DNA from 4 places in the Bacteroides sp. HF-4919 genome. Region 2 is predicted to be linked to each of the others. Evidence: riboswitches for the same ligand, from Rfam matches in the RefSeq annotation. Region 2 holds a riboswitch; each other region holds the start of a gene.
What was found. A riboswitch is a leader RNA that binds a small molecule or an ion and turns the genes downstream of it on or off. The one in region 2 is predicted to bind cobalamin.
Positions count from the first base shown of each region.

Region 1: another riboswitch for cobalamin. It lies ahead of KO473_RS03350 (TonB-dependent siderophore receptor); the one in region 2 lies ahead of KO473_RS07305 (cysteine-rich CWC family protein).
Region 3: another riboswitch for cobalamin. It lies ahead of accC (acetyl-CoA carboxylase biotin carboxylase subunit); the one in region 2 lies ahead of KO473_RS07305 (cysteine-rich CWC family protein).
Region 4: another riboswitch for cobalamin. It lies ahead of KO473_RS06375 (methionine synthase); the one in region 2 lies ahead of KO473_RS07305 (cysteine-rich CWC family protein).

Region 1 is NZ_JAHKNF010000001.1:780,511-784,715, reverse strand. Features, by position in the region: gene KO473_RS03350 (TonB-dependent siderophore receptor) at 1-1,847, opposite strand, end outside; cobalamin riboswitch at 2,017-2,225, opposite strand; gene KO473_RS03345 (DUF5106 domain-containing protein) at 2,977-3,912, opposite strand; gene KO473_RS03340 (DUF5724 domain-containing protein) at 4,007-4,205, shown strand, end outside.
Region 2 is NZ_JAHKNF010000003.1:280,162-284,366, forward strand. Features, by position in the region: gene KO473_RS07300 (hypothetical protein) at 1-1,066, opposite strand, end outside; cobalamin riboswitch at 1,120-1,363, opposite strand; cobalamin riboswitch at 2,117-2,326, shown strand; gene KO473_RS07305 (cysteine-rich CWC family protein) at 2,391-2,612, shown strand; gene KO473_RS07310 (putative transporter) at 2,625-4,205, shown strand, end outside.
Region 3 is NZ_JAHKNF010000004.1:313,527-317,731, forward strand. Features, by position in the region: gene KO473_RS09430 (acyl-CoA carboxylase subunit beta) at 1-52, opposite strand, end outside; gene KO473_RS09435 (acetyl-CoA carboxylase biotin carboxyl carrier protein subunit) at 70-570, opposite strand; gene accC (acetyl-CoA carboxylase biotin carboxylase subunit) at 577-2,091, opposite strand; cobalamin riboswitch at 2,230-2,444, opposite strand; gene KO473_RS09445 (cation:proton antiporter) at 2,624-4,205, shown strand, end outside.
Region 4 is NZ_JAHKNF010000003.1:67,019-71,223, forward strand. Features, by position in the region: gene KO473_RS06370 (TonB-dependent receptor) at 1-1,180, shown strand, start outside; cobalamin riboswitch at 1,350-1,558, shown strand; gene KO473_RS06375 (methionine synthase) at 1,622-2,599, shown strand; gene KO473_RS06380 (cytochrome-c peroxidase) at 2,759-3,868, shown strand; gene trxA (thioredoxin) at 3,922-4,205, opposite strand, start outside.

The DNA of each region.
Region 1 (4,205 bases), on a different contig from region 2:
TTCTGCCCCAGCATATAGCGCTTGCCCGAAAAGAGGAACGAGTAGGAGAGGTTCACCCACGGAGTCTCGATACCGGCTTGTCCCGATCCGGATACGCGGGGTGTATAGGCGATTTGTTGCTTGTAGGTTTTTCCTCCCGGTTCGGTCATATCCAGTGCACGCTGATAAGTGTAGTTCCCCGAAAGGTTCACCCGTAGTTTCTCCCAGAGTTGCAGACTGATGTTTCCGGCAACGTCGATTCCTTTGATGTCCACTTTGCCGAGGTTCACCATGCTCCATATAAAGAGGTTCTTGGTGGGGATGGCGATGATTTTGTCTTTCACCTTATTATAATAAGCATCTGCCGTGACGGATACGTAGGGGATCAGTTCATTGATCGACCGGCTGTACGTCAGTCCCAGGTTGTATTGTGTGGTGCTTTCCGGTTTCAGGTTCGTGTTGCCCACCTGCCCGTAGTACAGGTCGTTGAAGCTGGGCAACCGGAAGATGTCTTTATAGAACAGGCGGATGCGGAACTCTTCGCCGGCAAAGGGCTTGAACGACGCGCTGACGTACGGAGAGAGTTTCCGCCGGTTGGCTGCGGCGCTGCCTTGGCGCACCTCTTCGTTGATGACCGTTGCCAGTACCGAGGCGGATGCCGTCAACCAGTCGTTAACGTATTTTCCGGCAAAAGCCGTCAGCCACGAATAACGGGTAGGATATGCGAAATCTTTCAGGTTCGCGTTCAGCCGGTTGATGCTCGCGTCTGTCGAAAGCGAAAAAGAGAGGTTGCTGAGCACCCGGTAGAGCGCCGAAGCCGAGAGGTAATACTCTTGCTGGTAATAACTGTTCTCCGTTTTGCCTTCCGAACCTTTATAGTCGGGGTCGAGATAACGTTGGTAGCTCCAGTTCCATTTGGCCGAAGTCTGGAAGACCCATTGGCGGCTGAATTCTTTTTTGTATTGGCTTTGCACGAAGACATTCTTGTCCCAGAGATGCTGTGAGGAGTAGTCGTAATAATAAGTCGTGGCATTGGGCAGTCCGCGGGACGACTGATAGTAATAGGCCTTTAGTCGCCATTGTTCCGTATCCGAGAAGTTGCCGAACAATCCCGCTTCGGCACGGAGGTTTTTCACTTCCGTGTTTTTCCGTTTCTCACGGGAGGTCAGGTCATTGTCCTCGCCATAATGCAATGTGAAAGGATAATGACCATCGGCCGACATCCACTCGCCGTTGGCGGAGAGCACCCATTTGCGGCTCAGTTTCTGTTCGATCAGGAGAGACGGATTGACCAGTCCCCACGAACCCGTTTTGAACGAGGCGCTCAGGTTGGTACGCCGGTTGTCTTTGAATTGCGGTGTCAGCGTCTGTATGTTCAGTATCCCGGCGGAAGCGAAAAACCTTGCGGGCTGAAAGATATTATCACTCTGTCCGTTGCTGAGTGACAGGCGGTCTACATTGTCCAGTGAGAAACGTCCGATGTCTATTTGCCCCGTCTGGCAGTCGCTGATCGTTATTCCGTCATATCCCACGGCGGTATGCTCGGCTCCGAGACTCCGCAATGAAACGGTTTTCAGTCCGCCGATGCCGCCGTAGTCTTTCACCGTAACTCCGGCAAAGTGTTTCACGGCATCCGACACTTGCAATACGTTGAGGCTTTTGAGTTCTTCTTTAGAGAACACCTGAGTGGGAGCCATGGCTCTCACTTCGCGGGTGTGGTATGCTTCGGCAACGGTTACTTCGGGGATTGAATAAGTACGGGCAGTATCTGCTTTCTGCTGCTGGGCGGAAAGCGAAACGGTAAGAGCCTGGCAGCAACAGAAAGCAACACAGGAGTATAATAGCTTAGGTAATCTGAGTATATTCATCTTTGTTTTTTGTTGTTAAAATGTCCGGACGAACTCACTTCGGCCGGACACACTAAATAAACTTGGCAGAGTTTATTATCATAACTTACTTTCTCTGAATCAGAGTGATGAATAAAATGACGGATGGAATAGTTCCGGCTCATTAGACTCAACGCTTTTTCCTCGAAAGCAATGAAAAAGATGCACAGGCAGGTCTTCTGACTCGTTTCTGTTGATAAGCGCCTTCCCAGGAAACGTTTCCCAGTGGCAAGTGGTGGTTGCTTACAACAATCTGATGTGAAACTTACAGCAGCGGGACTGTTCAGGATTTGCACCTGATTCCCTTTTAATTGCATCCCCGGAACACGGAGAATACAAACCAATGCACTGCAAAGATAAAAAGAATATTAGAAATAGCATAATAATTTGTGATTATTCGTTATGCATTGCGGAACGGACGGAGCAACATCGGACAGGTCGTCCGGATAGTGTCAGGCGGCACATTGGAATGACTTAGATAGGCGATGCCATTTATCTTGATTCCGGAGGGTTATGATGGCAGAATGATGGTTAATCAGCCTTTTGACTGACACACTCTTTCTTTAAAACGGATGAACCGGAGGGAAAACAAGGGGAAAGCCGGCCTTTTCTGTTCCGAAAGCCGGGCTTTGGGTGGATTAGAGCCGGGGGTTTGCGGAAAAGCAGTAAGCATTCACTCCAAAAGACGGTTACATTTCCCCCGAAAGAAGTAAGCATTTTCCGAAAATGCTTACTTCTTTTTCAAATATCTCTATATGTTATGCTCCATTACATATATTGTTATGAAAACCGGGGCTTATAACTCCCGGATCTTGCTCTCGTTGCTCACCCGATATGATCGTTCCGGAAGTGTCGGAAAGAGATGGTTTCAAGGTTAAAACCTGCTTTATGGACAGAACACTTTCCAGTCTCTTTCTTTCGGTAAACAAAAGCGGGAAATTGCGGGCAAAGAGATAACCGGCAAATCGAATTGGAGACGTTTTTGAGAGGCATATCGTGCGTCGGGCCGAAAGAACGGAAAATAGAGAGGGTCGGATTATCATTCTGTCAAAATGATAATCCGACCCTCTCCGCATCTTTGGGGCAAATGCTCCGCTCCGGTATGTTTTTCTTAACCGCGCTCTGCCAGATATTGCTCTACCTTTTGCAGGGTGGCGTCTTTCAACAATACGATTTTGTTCTTATCCAGTAAGTAGAGGGTGGGAATAGCCCTCAGGTCATACAGGTTTTTGTTTTTGATGACCAGCTCCTTATCATATCCGTTGGTCCATTCTTTCGCGAAATCGCCCCGGTGCTTTTTCCATTCATCCAGTTCTTCATCCGGATAGAGAGACAGCACCCTCAACTTCTTGCCGGCTATGAACCCGTTGATGACCGGAGAACTCTTTAGCCCTTCTATCATCTCAGAGCAGGCGTGGCAGCCGGGATTGTTGATAAACAGTAACGTGTATTCCGCCGGGAACTGATAAAGCGTACCCTTTGCACCCGAATCCAGTGTATAGGTGAAGTTGAGGGCTTTTGTGCCCAACCGGTTCTTTTGTGCCAGTTCCAGCCGCGCCTGCGGACGTATCTTTTCCGTTTCATTCAGCATGGGGGAGGCTGTCAGAGCTTCCAGCACGGGGATGTAAAGCTCCTCGTTACGCATAGGCGAGTTAGGGTCGTAGAGATATTTATCGGCCAGTTCCGCAAAGAAGTCCAGCATCTTTTTGTTTTTCCCGGCCCGGCCGATCGTCTCTTTTATGGCAGTTTGCGCGTCGGACAAGGGCACATGTTCCAACAAATCGCAATAATCCACCCAAGCCTGTTCGGCAACGTCGATCTGACTGACGTAGGTGGTGTCTGTAAAGTCAAAGCGATCCCAATAGTGCTTTACCATATAATCTGCCCGTTGCGACACCGTGTTCAGCACTACGGGTATGTCGGGTAAATTGAAAACTTTAACCGTATCTTGCTTTCCGTTCTGCTCCTGGCTGGCCGCGGGGCCGCTTTTACAGGCAGTAAGCACCAATAACAGTATAAATGAAAGGTATTTTACATTGCTTATCATAATCTTTTGTTTTGATATGGGACAAAGATAGTATTTTTATTCTATATTTGTACTCAGTGATGAAAACGTTATACACACAACAAACAAGTCAGACATGAAGAATAAAAAAGGACAACCAACTACAGAGGCAATCTTTAAAGGAATACAGTCAGGAGAAGTATTTGATCTTTTTGACAAACTGCAATATCAGATCGTAATTCATGGTGAATTGACCTATAGCGATCCCTGGGGGGAGGTGCATTTGTTCAAAGAACAGTTTGAAAGTGCGAAGCATGATTCGGATTCACCAACAG
Region 2 (4,205 bases):
CTCCATTTCCACTACTAAACATTGCACTAAAGGCACCTATAATGGCGCCAGGAAGATCACTAGAACTTTTGGAAATAGCACTTTTAATACCTTTTACCGCAGATTTGAATATACTTTTGGGCAAACCTAACTTATTCTCTCCAGTCTCTTCATTTATGGTGTTTTTATATAAAAAATTATCTCCAATGCCTGCTAAGATACCTGTTCCTGTTACTTTGCCTACATTTCCTAATCCTGAAAAAATGTTATTCCCAGATGATGAACCTATAGCACTTTTAATTGTTCCAACGAAGTCCCCATTTAGATCAATCTTTTCAACATTATAATAATTCATATACCAGTTTAACTGAATTGAGTTATAAGGTAATTGTGCTATTTGTTCATCATATGCTAATTCATATTGCATCATATACCATTTGTTAGATGCCAATGGAAGTGAACCGTCATCTGGAGCTGGTTGCATTTGTGAGTAAGTTTCTTTGTTTTTACTTCCATCTACTATAGCTTCTCCCATAAAATTGAGTAGAGATGATTTATGATTAGAGATGATTGAAATCCCATCTTGAAGATAGGTCGATGGTGAGATAAATTGAGTTGTAGTATAAAGAAAAATACGCATGATTCCACGGTATTTATTATAAAGTATAAAGTAGGGATTAACTAGTGGACCGGAAGCTTTGGTTTCGAATGTATTATATAATAATACCCATCCATCTGAGGATTTCCTGTCATTAATCACATCCATACCATAAATTGATGCAATGCTTCCTTGTCCTACCCAAGGACTTGGTATGCGACTTTGCCCACTTGGTGTTGGCATCCAATCTGCATTTTCCCAATCAAAAGTAGGAGTTGGAATTGAACGTGTGGATACCGGTGATTCAAGAATAAGTTGTTCATCTTGGCAACTTATAAAACATGTAATAAATAAAAAACATAAGATAAACAGATTAGTAGTTTTGAATAAAATGTCATTTACTACAATGGATGACTTTTTGTACTTCATGTTCTTACATAAAGTACAAAAACTCTCTTTTAAAAAAGAGTTTAAGCTTTTCTTATTCATAAGTTAAGTAGAAAAGAGTTAATAAAAGGCTATCCTGACCCCGAGATAACACTATTGACTATATTTACTTAGGCAGGTTTCCTGACTATCCTTTTTAAAAAGCTACCTTCCCATCATAATTTTTCAGTTTAGACAGTGGTATATATGCAGAATGCTTTTCATTTTTTTCTTTGCAAATATTGAATATTTACAAAAAAAGGATCACAGTAGCGGGCACTGTTCCGGATTCTCACCGGATTCCCTTTTATGCATCGAACGGAATGTTTCGACTGCATCACCTAAGCGGGGGCAAAGATATACATTTATTAGTTTATATAGAAATAAATTAAAGAATATACTTATTTATAGGTATATCGGAGAAGTGAAGCCTTTTATATTGGGAAAGGCGGATGTCTTTCAGTCAAAAGGACGCGGTTTACTGCTTATTTGTAGCAGAAAGAAGGGATTTACTCTGTTTTTAAAACAAGGGAAGAATTCTATATGTGTGAAATAGAAAAGTAGTCCGCATAAATATGGCATTAGTATACGATATCCGGACTGTTTTGTGATTAAATATACTTTGGATGATCAGAGATGATCGATTTCTTGCCTTTAGGAAGTTAATATTGTCTTTATATGAAGTTAACATCGTACTCGGAGGAAGTTAACATTGCGTTCAGAGGAAGTTAACATTGTATCCGGGTGAGGTTAACACTCTAAAAAGAGGCACTAAAAGCTCTGTTTCTTATGCTGATTGACTTCGTCTCGATGCTCGGCCGGATTAATCGTTTGGATTGTAATATTAGTTATTTATATTCTTTATGCTACAAAATACAGTGGATACATTTTAATTTGCTTAGAAGATATGTTCACGAATGTTCTTTTGTTTTTGGAGAATTGTAAATACGGCGCTTTTTCCGGAGAAGCCTGGGACAGACTCCGAAAAATGTGCTACAAGCCACATAGAAAATACAAGATGACAGAATGTCAAAATGTCAATGATGGAAGATGCTGAATGGGATTGTATTTTACATTTCTTATTGATTATTCTTCCCCGCTCTGTTTTTTTCTTTATCTTTGTTCCGAATTGGTTTCGGATGAAGATTCTCGTCATTCGGATTAAAAGGGAATTGGGTGTAAGTCCCAAACAGTCCCGCTGCTGTGAAGCTCCGTTTATATATCTTGGAAACATCTTTTGCCACTGGTGTCGGATTTGAAACATCGGGAAGGCTTCAGGATAAGGAGTAAGTCAGAAGACCTGCCATTCATCAAAGGCTGTTTTTACTCGTGGGATTAGGAAAGCAGTACGAAAAAAGATTAACTTCAAAAAAGATGGAAAGGTGGTATGCCGATGAAAAAGGTATGTCCTCGTTGTGGTGCTGCTTTTGAGTGCCGGCATGACAATATAAGGTTGTGTCATTGTGCAAGTGTAAAACTGGACGCATTCCAATACGCTTATATTAAAGAAAATTACACAGACTGTTTGTGTCATTCATGCTTGGAGGACATTGCACATAGCGTGAAGGACGACACATCTTCCGGAAAGCTAAGTATTGAACGAATCTAACTATATTATACTATGGAACTTTTAAGAAATCTTTTTGAAGGTTACCCCAACCTATGGGGTGGAGGAGTGGCACACTCCGTACTTATTTTGTCGCTTGTCATTGCATTTGGTATCATGTTGGCTAAAATAAAAGTGGCAGGTATTTCTTTGGGAGTCACCTGGATTTTATTTGTCGGCATTGTATTCGGGCATTTTAATTTGAACCTGGACGAGCACTTACTTCATTTTCTGAAGGAATTCGGACTGATTCTGTTTGTTTATTCCATTGGTTTACAAGTGGGACCAGGGTTCTTTTCCGCTTTCAAGAAAGGAGGTTTTACACTGAATGTATTGGCTATGACGGTTGTTTTCGCGGGAGTCATTATTACGGTTTCCATACATCTTATAACAGGTATACCTATAACGACCATGGTGGGCATCCTTTCAGGGGCGGTAACCAATACTCCCGGACTGGGTGCGGCTCAACAGGCAAATAGTGATTTGAATGGAATTGATGCCCCGGAGATCGCTTTGGGATATGCCGTGGCGTATCCGTTGGGAGTGGTAGGGTGTATTTTGTCTTTGCTGGGACTAAAATATCTTCTTCATATTAATACAAAACAAGAGGAAGCCCACGCAGAGCAGGGGTTGGGACATCTACAGGAACTAACTGTCCGGCCTGTTTCTCTGGAAGTCAGAAATGAAGCCTTGGAAGGGAAAAGAATCAAAGAAATACGTCCGTTGGTAAACCGCAATTTCGTTGTATCACGTATCCGTCACCATGACGGAAAGAAAGAGACGGAGCTGGTCAACTCTGATACGGTATTGCACCTGCAGGATAAAATATTGGTGATTGCCACTCCAATAGATATGGAGGCTATCACAGCTTTTTTTGGTAAACCGATTGATATGGAATGGGAGCAGTTGAATAAGGAGTTAGTGTCCCGCCGTATTTTGATAACTAAACCAGAATTGAACGGCAAAACACTTTCACAGCTAAAGATCCGCAATAATTTTGGTGCCAGTGTCACTCGTGTCAATCGTTCGGGAGTTGATTTAGTAGCCGCCCCGCAACTACAGTTACAAATGGGAGATCGTGTTACCATTGTGGGGAGTGAGTTAGCAGTAAGCCACGCTGAGAAAGTATTGGGTAATTCGATGAAACGGCTGAACCATCCCAATCTGATTCCTATTTTTCTGGGTATTGCTTTAGGATGTATTTTAGGGAGTCTTCCTTTTATGTTTCCCGGCATTCCTCAGCCTGTCAAGCTGGGATTAGCAGGAGGACCATTGATTGTATCCATCCTTATCAGCCGTTTTGGACCGCAGTATAAACTGATTACCTACACTACAATGAGTGCTAATCTGATGATTCGCGAAATCGGCATATCACTTTTTCTGGCTTGTGTGGGACTGGGAGCCGGCAGAGGGTTTGTAGAAACAATTATTTATGAGGGAGGCTATGTGTGGATTGGTTATGGCATCATTATCACTGTGCTTCCTCTGTTATTGGCAGGAATCATCGGACGTTGTGTCTTTAAGTTAAATTATTACACGTTGATCGGTGTGCTGGCCGGATCGACCACCAATCCGCCGGCATTGGCTTATTGTAAT
Region 3 (4,205 bases), on a different contig from region 2:
CGATACGGTCACGCTCTTCGAACGTGGCATAGGCTTTATTTACTTCTTCCATTGTCTTTCTATTATTCGTTATTCTAACGTTATCAGCGTCTGGTCTCCGGCGATATTATCACCTTCCTGTACCAGAATCTCTTTAATCCGGCAGTCCGAAGTCACCTTGTAGTTACTCTGCATCTTCATCGCTTCGATGACGATGACAGTTTCTCCGGCTTTCATCTCCTGTCCCACACTGACGGGGATTTTCACTACCTTGCCCGGCATGGGCGAAATGATGCGGTCGTTCTGTGTTTCTTCACCTTTCTTGCGCATCCGCAGATATTTTGCCTGACTGTCCACAATCTCGACGTTGAAACTACTGTAGTGTGTATTCACTTTGTAACTCTTTCCGTTCTCTTTGCGAATCAGTTGGGCGTTGGAGCTTCGCCCATCCATCAGGATGTTGCAATTCCCGTTCTCTGCCATGACAACGTCCGCTTCGAACGTTTTTCCGTCGATGGTGAGTACCACTTTGTTATCTTCTTTGCTGACCAGTTCTATCTCGGCCACGCGATTTCCTATATGTATTTCCATACTCTTCTATATTCTTAATACCCCTTTGTGCAATCCGAATTCTTTCCATTTGCTGATCGGGCGGTTGTCCGCAGCCAGTCCGCTGTTATTCTCCTCCAGGTTCATCAGGTAATCCATGTAAGCGGCAATCAGTGCGATGTTCTCTGCACGTTCGCTGGTACGGGTGATGCAGTGTTGGAGCACTTCTCCGTTTTTGCTGATGAATCCCGTATCGTAATGTCCTTCCACAAAGTCGGGAGTATCCATGATGGCGCGCAGGTAACTGATGTTGTTCTTTACTCCTGTCAGTTTATATTCGTGAAGCACACGGCGCATCCGTTCGATGGCGTATTCGCGTGTGGTTGCCCATACAATCAGTTTGCCGATCATTGGGTCATAATAAATCGGAATCTCGTAACCTTCGTATACATAGCTGTCGATGCGCACCCCGATGCCGTTTGGCTCCGTAATCTGCTTGATGACACCCGGGCTGGGCATGAAGTTCATTTCTGTATCTTCTGCGCAGATGCGGCATTCGATGGCATGTCCGCGTTGCTGGATATCTTCCTGTTTCAGTTGCAACACCTGTCCTTCGGCCACTTTAATCTGCTCTTTCACTAAATCTACGCCGACTACCTCTTCGGTAATCGGATGTTCCACTTGCAGGCGCGTGTTCATTTCCAGGAAGTAATAGTTGCGGTGCTTGTCCACCAGAAATTCGATGGTTCCCGCTCCGACATAGTTCACGGCTTTGGCGGCGGCCACTGCTTTTTCTCCCATATCCCGGCGTAGTTCAGGAGTGACGAACACCGAAGGGCTCTCTTCCACAATCTTCTGGTTGCGGCGTTGCACCGAACATTCACGTTCGCACAGATGAATCACGTTGCCATGCTTGTCGCCCAGAATCTGGAACTCGATGTGATGCGGTTCTTCTACAAATTTCTCCAGGTAAACTGTGTCGTCGCCGAATGACGAAAGTGATTCGCTCTTGGCGGTTGTGTAGGCCTCTTCCACTTCATCTGCACGATGAATCAGCCGCATACCCTTTCCGCCACCTCCCATCGAGGCTTTCAGCATTACCGGATAACCGATTTGATTGCAGAGTTCTACCGCTTCTTCAAGGCTCTTCAGGTTTTCTTGAGTACCCGGAACCACCGGTACACCGGCTTCTATCATCTTGATACGTGCCGAAATCTTATCTCCCATCGCCTCCATGGTTTCCGGGTCCGGACCGATGAAGATGATCCCCTCTTCACGACAACGACGGGCAAAGGTTGCATTTTCGGACAAGAACCCGTATCCCGGGTGGATAGCGTCTGCGCGGCACGACTTTGCCACTTCGATAATCTTTTCTATATTCAGATAACTCTCTTTCGATGCTGCTGGGCCGATGCAGTAAGCTTCGTCGGCATAGAGCACATGCTTCGCTGTTCGGTCCGCTTCCGAGAAAACGGCAATGCTCGTTATTTCCATCTCCCGGCAGGAGCGCATCACCCTCACGGCTATTTCGCCGCGGTTGGCGACTAAGATTCTTTTAATCATATTCATTTCTCAATTAAATGGAATACACATATTCATGCTTTCCACCCTGCGGACATGAGTCCACCCGATGAAAACACAGTATTTCTACGATTTGGGGCTTAACAACGATGCTTTCTTTCCTAACCCACGAGGTAAAAAAGCTCTTATTCATTGAATGGCAGGTCTTCTGACTGACTCTACATCTTATCGGACCTTCCCGACGTTTCCTTTTCCGTCAGTGGTTTGTAATTGGTTTATTGATAAGATGTTATACAGAGCTTCACAGCAGCGGGACTGTCCGGGATTTACACCCGATTCCCTTTTAATCTTCGTCCGTTGACCACGGATTCCGAACCAATTCGGGGACAAATATAGAGAAATATTGGATAGAGTGGATACTTTTTGCACGAAAAGTTCAATTTTGTGCAATGACCAACGGCGCTTTGTTTCAAAATAAATGTCATATAGACGAAACACAAATAGACTGTCGATTGTTCTTTTTTACAAATAAAAGAGCATAAACGGAATGAATTACTAACGAAATATACATGCCATGTCACACTTACCTACCTTAATTGCCGACCTTGCCCTAATACTGATGTCCGCAAGTATCATTACCCTTTTGTTCAAATGGTTGAAACAACCCTTGGTACTGGGATATATCGTCGCAGGATTATTGGCGGGACCTTACGTGCAGATTTTCCCGACTGTAGGTGATATTGAGAACATCAATATCTGGGCTGAGATAGGAGTTGTTTTTTTACTTTTCGCCCTTGGGTTGGAGTTTAGTTTTAAGAAATTAATAAATGTCGGGTCAGCTGCCTTTATCACGGCAACCACCGAAGTTATCAGCATGTTGCTGATCGGTTATATGGTAGGACATCTGTTAGGCTGGAGCACAATGAATTCTATTTTTCTGGGAGGTATGTTGTCTATGTCGTCAACAACGATTATTATCAAAGCGTTTGATGATCTCGGCTTACGTAACCAACGCTTCACGGGTGTTGTATTCGGGACATTGGTAGTTGAAGATCTGATCGCTATCCTGATGATGGTCATCCTTTCTACAATGGCAGTGAGTAAGGAGTTTGTAGGTGAAGAGTTGTTGATGAGTGTGTTGAAGGTTGTTTTCTTTCTGATCCTATGGTTCCTGATTGGGATATTTATCCTTCCGTTCTTTTTGAAAAAAGCAAAACGGCTGATGAATAACGAAACCTTACTGATCGTTTCGCTGGGACTTTGTCTGGGAATGGTTGTGTTGGCTACCCGTACAGGATTCTCGGCTGCACTGGGTGCTTTCATTATGGGATCTATCCTTGCCGAGACGGTTGAGGCCGAACACATAGAACATATCATCCAGCCGGTGAAAGATCTTTTCGGAGCTATTTTCTTTGTCTCTGTCGGTATGTTGGTCAATCCGGCTGTCTTGGTGCAGTATGGCTGGCCGGTGGTCATCATTACTTTGGTAACTCTTGTGGGTAAATCCATATTTTCTTCATTGGGAGTTTTATTATCCGGTGAACCGTTGAAGGTTTCCGTCAAGTCAGGATTCAGCCTTGCCCAGATAGGAGAGTTCGCTTTCATTATCGCAGGGCTGGGGGCTTCACTCAAAGTACTGGATAGTTTTATCCCTCCGATTATTGTTGCGGTATCGGTGATTACTACATTCACAACTCCTTATTTCATCCGGTTGGCAAATCCGTTGGCCGAATGGCTTTATAAAATACTTCCGCCTAAAACCAGGGAAAGTCTGGACCGCTATGCTTCCGGTAAGAAGACGGTCAATCATGACAGCGATTGGAAGCGGTTGTTGAAGACGATTGTCGGAAGAGTGATTATCTATAGTGTTCTTCTCACGGCGATTTGGTTATTGTCTGTGCAAACCGTTTATCCCACGATAAACGAGATGTTCGATGCTCCCGGGCGATGGGTAAACATAGGGATGTGTCTGGTCACACTTCTGTTGATGACACCTTTCCTGTGGGCACTTGTTTCAGATAAGTATAATTCCCCGGATGTATTTTTAAAGTTGTGGAATGATGATAATTACAATCACGGACGGTTGGTCGCGCTGATTTTGTTTCGTGTGTCGGTTGCCGTCTTTTTCATTGCAGGGGTCGTTATCAGTTACTTCA
Region 4 (4,205 bases), 210 kb from region 2:
CGAAAAGCACCGCCTGACACTGTATACATCGGCACAGCATACGGACCGCGACAGCTATTACGGTAGTAAAAAGGACCTGAATGCCTATGGAAAGACGACGGACCTGACCTTTATCGGCGGTTCCCAGTATGTGTACAGTTTCGATAAATGCCTCTTTATGCCTGCCGATCTGACTGCCGGGCTGGAATATAACCGGGACAATCTGAAGGATGATATGTGGGGATACAATCGCTATACCAGGCAGACGGTGAATATCGGTAGCGCTTTCTTCCAGAACGAATGGAAAAATGAAAAGTGGAGTATCTTGCTGGGCGGACGTCTGGACAAGCATAATCTGATCAACCATGTCATCTTCAGTCCCCGTGCCAATTTGCGTTTCAATCCTACACAGGACGTCAACCTCCGTCTGAGCTATTCTTCCGGATTCCGTGCCCCCCAGGCTTTTGATGAAGACCTGCATATTGAGAATGTGGGCGGAACGGTGTCTATGATTGAGCGCGCCAAGAATCTCAAAGAAGAGAAGTCGCAGAGTTTCAGTGCTTCGGCGGATATGTATCACCGCTTCGGTGCTTTTCAGGTGAACTTCCTGGTAGAAGGTTTCTATACCAAGCTGTCGGATGTGTTTGTTCTCGAGAACATCGGAGTGCGGGACGGGATTCTGATTAAAGAACGTCGCAATGGTTCGGGAGCGAAAGTGCTGGGACTGTCGATGGAAGGAAAAATGGCTTACCTCTCTTTGTTCCAGTTGCAGGCGGGAGTCACCTTGCAGCAAAGCCGTTATGACGAACCCGAAAAATGGAGTGAAACGGCACCGGCTCAGAAGAAGATTTTCCGTACTCCGAATACCTATGGATATTTCACGGCAACCTATACCCCTGTCAAACCGCTCTCCGTTTCCTTGTCGGGAACCTATACCGGTTCGATGCTGGTGCAGCATATGGCAGGTTATATCAAGAATGACATAGCGGTCAATACGCGCGATTTCTTCGATATGGGAGTTAAGTTGGCCTATGATTTCAAACTTTATAAGACGATAGACCTCCAGTTGAGCGCCGGTGTACAAAATGTGTTCAACGCTTATCAGAACGACTTTGATCAGGGAGTGGAACGTGACTCCGGATATATCTATGGGCCGGCTGCTCCGCGAAGCTATTTTGCCGGAGTAAAGATCAGCTATTAAGCCCGTTGCAATTAGTCTGGAAACCGAGCCTCTGCTTGGTTGAAACGAAGGCTCTGTCCCGGTCGGACGGAGCCTTTGTTCTGTCCGGACAGAGCCTCTGTTTTACTTCGGCAGAGGCTCCGATTGAAAAAAGTATCTCTCTGAACACAAATATCTGATTTATTGTTTTTATATTTGTCGGCAGATTGGTTCGCCAAAGCTTTCCTGCTTCTGGCGATTAAAAGGGAACCGGGTGTGACTCCCGGACAGTCCCGCTGCTGTGAGGCTTTAATACAAACATTCCGATCGGATACTCTTTTGCCACTGGCTCGTGTAAGCCGGGAAGGCGTTCGGAATGGAAGCTAAGTCAGAAGACCTGCCACTCTCGCTGATAAGTCTTGGTTCCTCGTGGGTTAGGAGCAAAGCACAATAGTAACAATCAATATTAAAAACGTAGAGCGTATGGAAAAAGTAGTTCCTCCGTTCAAAGTAGACGTTGCCGGTACTTTTCTTCTGCCTCCTGCATTGAGAGAAGCCCGTGAGCAATATCGAAACGAACAAATCAGCCTGCTTACTTTGCGTGCTGTCGAAGATGCCGAAATACGGAATCTGGTAGACAGACTGAAGGCAGAAGGGCTGAAGGTGGTCACCGACGGCCGTTTCCGCAGTGATGCGTGGCCGCTCGACTTTATGTGCGGATTGGATGGCATCCGATTCCGGGATGACAGAAAGACTTCTGTCGAACTGACCGGCAGGATCGATGTGCATCGTCATCCGGTGCTCGATGATTTTGTTTTTCTTACCGGGGTAACCGGCGGAGATGTAATAGCTAAGCAGGTGCTTCCGGCGCCTTCGCGCCTGCTGGCCGAATTGATGAAGGACGCAAACCGGACGCAACTTGATCTGATTTATCCCGAACTCGAGACATTGCTGGTGGATATTGCACAGGTGTATCAGAAGCTGATTATGGAATTGTATAAATCGGGTTGCCGTTATCTGCAACTCGATGACGCAACGCGCACGGTGACAGATAATGCTATTCGTGTCAACAACATGGCTTTGGAAAATCTGCCTGCCGACCTTTACATCGCTTTTCACTCGCCTACCGAAATGCTTTTCTCACTACAGGGCATCAATGCTTTTTTCCTCGACTATGATTCGGAATGTTGTGGCAAAAACCGTTTGCTGTGGTTCATACGGGAAAAGCAATCGGTTTTTGGTTTCGTCCTTTCCCATTATCCCGTAGAGGAAGAGTTGGAAGAACTAAGGGCTAAGATCGACCAGATTGTACGTTATATTCCCTCGCACCGCTTCTCACTCTGCATTCCCAATGCTGAGGTACTACCTTCGGAATCTTATGAAGAGGCTGAGGAGAAGCAATGGCATACGCTGAGAATGGCTGAAATGGTTGCGGGAGAACTTTGGCCCGAAGAGGAATAGAACTTCTTTATAACTATAGTATATTTTCGTGGAACAGATTCGTAAGAGCCTGTTTAGAGGGGCCCGGGCGATGTGATTTCGACCGGGCTTTTTTATACCTTTTTCAGAAAATGATGTATCTTTGAACCCTGAAACAACTATATCCCTGTTTTTACAACTATGATGACACATAAACTACTATTAGCCGCACTGATGGGTTCTGTCTGCATCTCGTGCGGACATCCGCCTCACAAAGGCGGAAGCGAGAAAGAAGCGTTGGGTAAACTCCTCTTCCATGATACTTCGCTCTCTGAACCATCCGGACAGTCGTGCGCCACTTGCCATGCCGTCTCCCGGGGATTTGCCGATGAACAGTCGCGTGCCATATCCGAAGGCGCAGTGCAGGGACTCTTTTCTCAGCGCAATTCCATGTCGGTATGTTATGCCGCTTTTGTGCCTGAGTTACATTATGATGATGAAGATGAAAGCTATGTGGGAGGTCTGTTTTGGGACGGCCGTTCTCCTTCTTTGCGGGATCAGGCGGGTGTTCCTTTGCTGAATCCGGTGGAAATGGGGAATAAGGACAAACAAATGGTGGCCGAAAAGGTGAGACGTACTCCGTATTATGACCGTTTGATACGGATATATGGCGAAACGGGTAATGCCGATTCGCTGTTTGCTTACGTTACGGACGCACTGGCGGCTTATCAGTCATCCAAAGAAATCAATCCTTTTACATCCAAGTACGATGCCTATAAAAAAGGAAATTATCAGCTGACCGCACAGGAAGCGCGTGGAAAGGAGCTTTTCAAGGAGAAAGGGCAATGTGCCGAATGCCATGTCCTGGATCGTGACAAGCGGGCACACCGCACGTTGTTTACCGATCATACTTATGATAATCTGGGTATACCGAAGTTGCCGGATCATCCGCATTATAAGGTGCCGGCAGAATATTTCCTGCTAACTGCCGATTCGGTGGATTTGGGGTTGGGGGCTATTGTCAATGCTGAAAGTGAGAATGGCAAGTATCGTGTGCCTACGTTGCGCAATGTGGAACTCACGGCTCCATATGGACATAACGGTTATTTTAAGACACTTGAGGAGATTGTGCATTTCTATAATGTGCGGGACGTGAGTGATGATTTTCCACCTGCCGAGTATCCTGCTACCGTGAACAAGGATGAATTGGGAAATCTCGGACTGACACAGGAAGAAGAAGCTGACATCGTGGCCTTTATGAAAACGTTGACCGATGGCTACATGAAAGTTCATAGATCAGAAAAACGATAAATTCCCAAAAAACGGCCTCAGTACCGGTTTGCCGGGTGAGGCCGCATCATCGTTTATGGTTTCAATAGAACTTTATCGATATACCCTTTTAGTTGCTCTTTGGATAAAGCCCCCATGCTTACTTGGGGCTCTCCCTTCATCGGTACAAACCAGAGGGCGGGAATACTCTGTATGCCGAAAGCCTTTGCCAGTTCCGGTTCTTTGTCTACATCTACTTTATAGATATAAATCTTTCCGGCATACTCTTTGGATAATTCTTCAAGGATCGGAGCGACCATTTTGCAGGGACCGCACCAGTCGGCATAAAAGTCTACGATAGCCGGTTTGTCACCCAGGT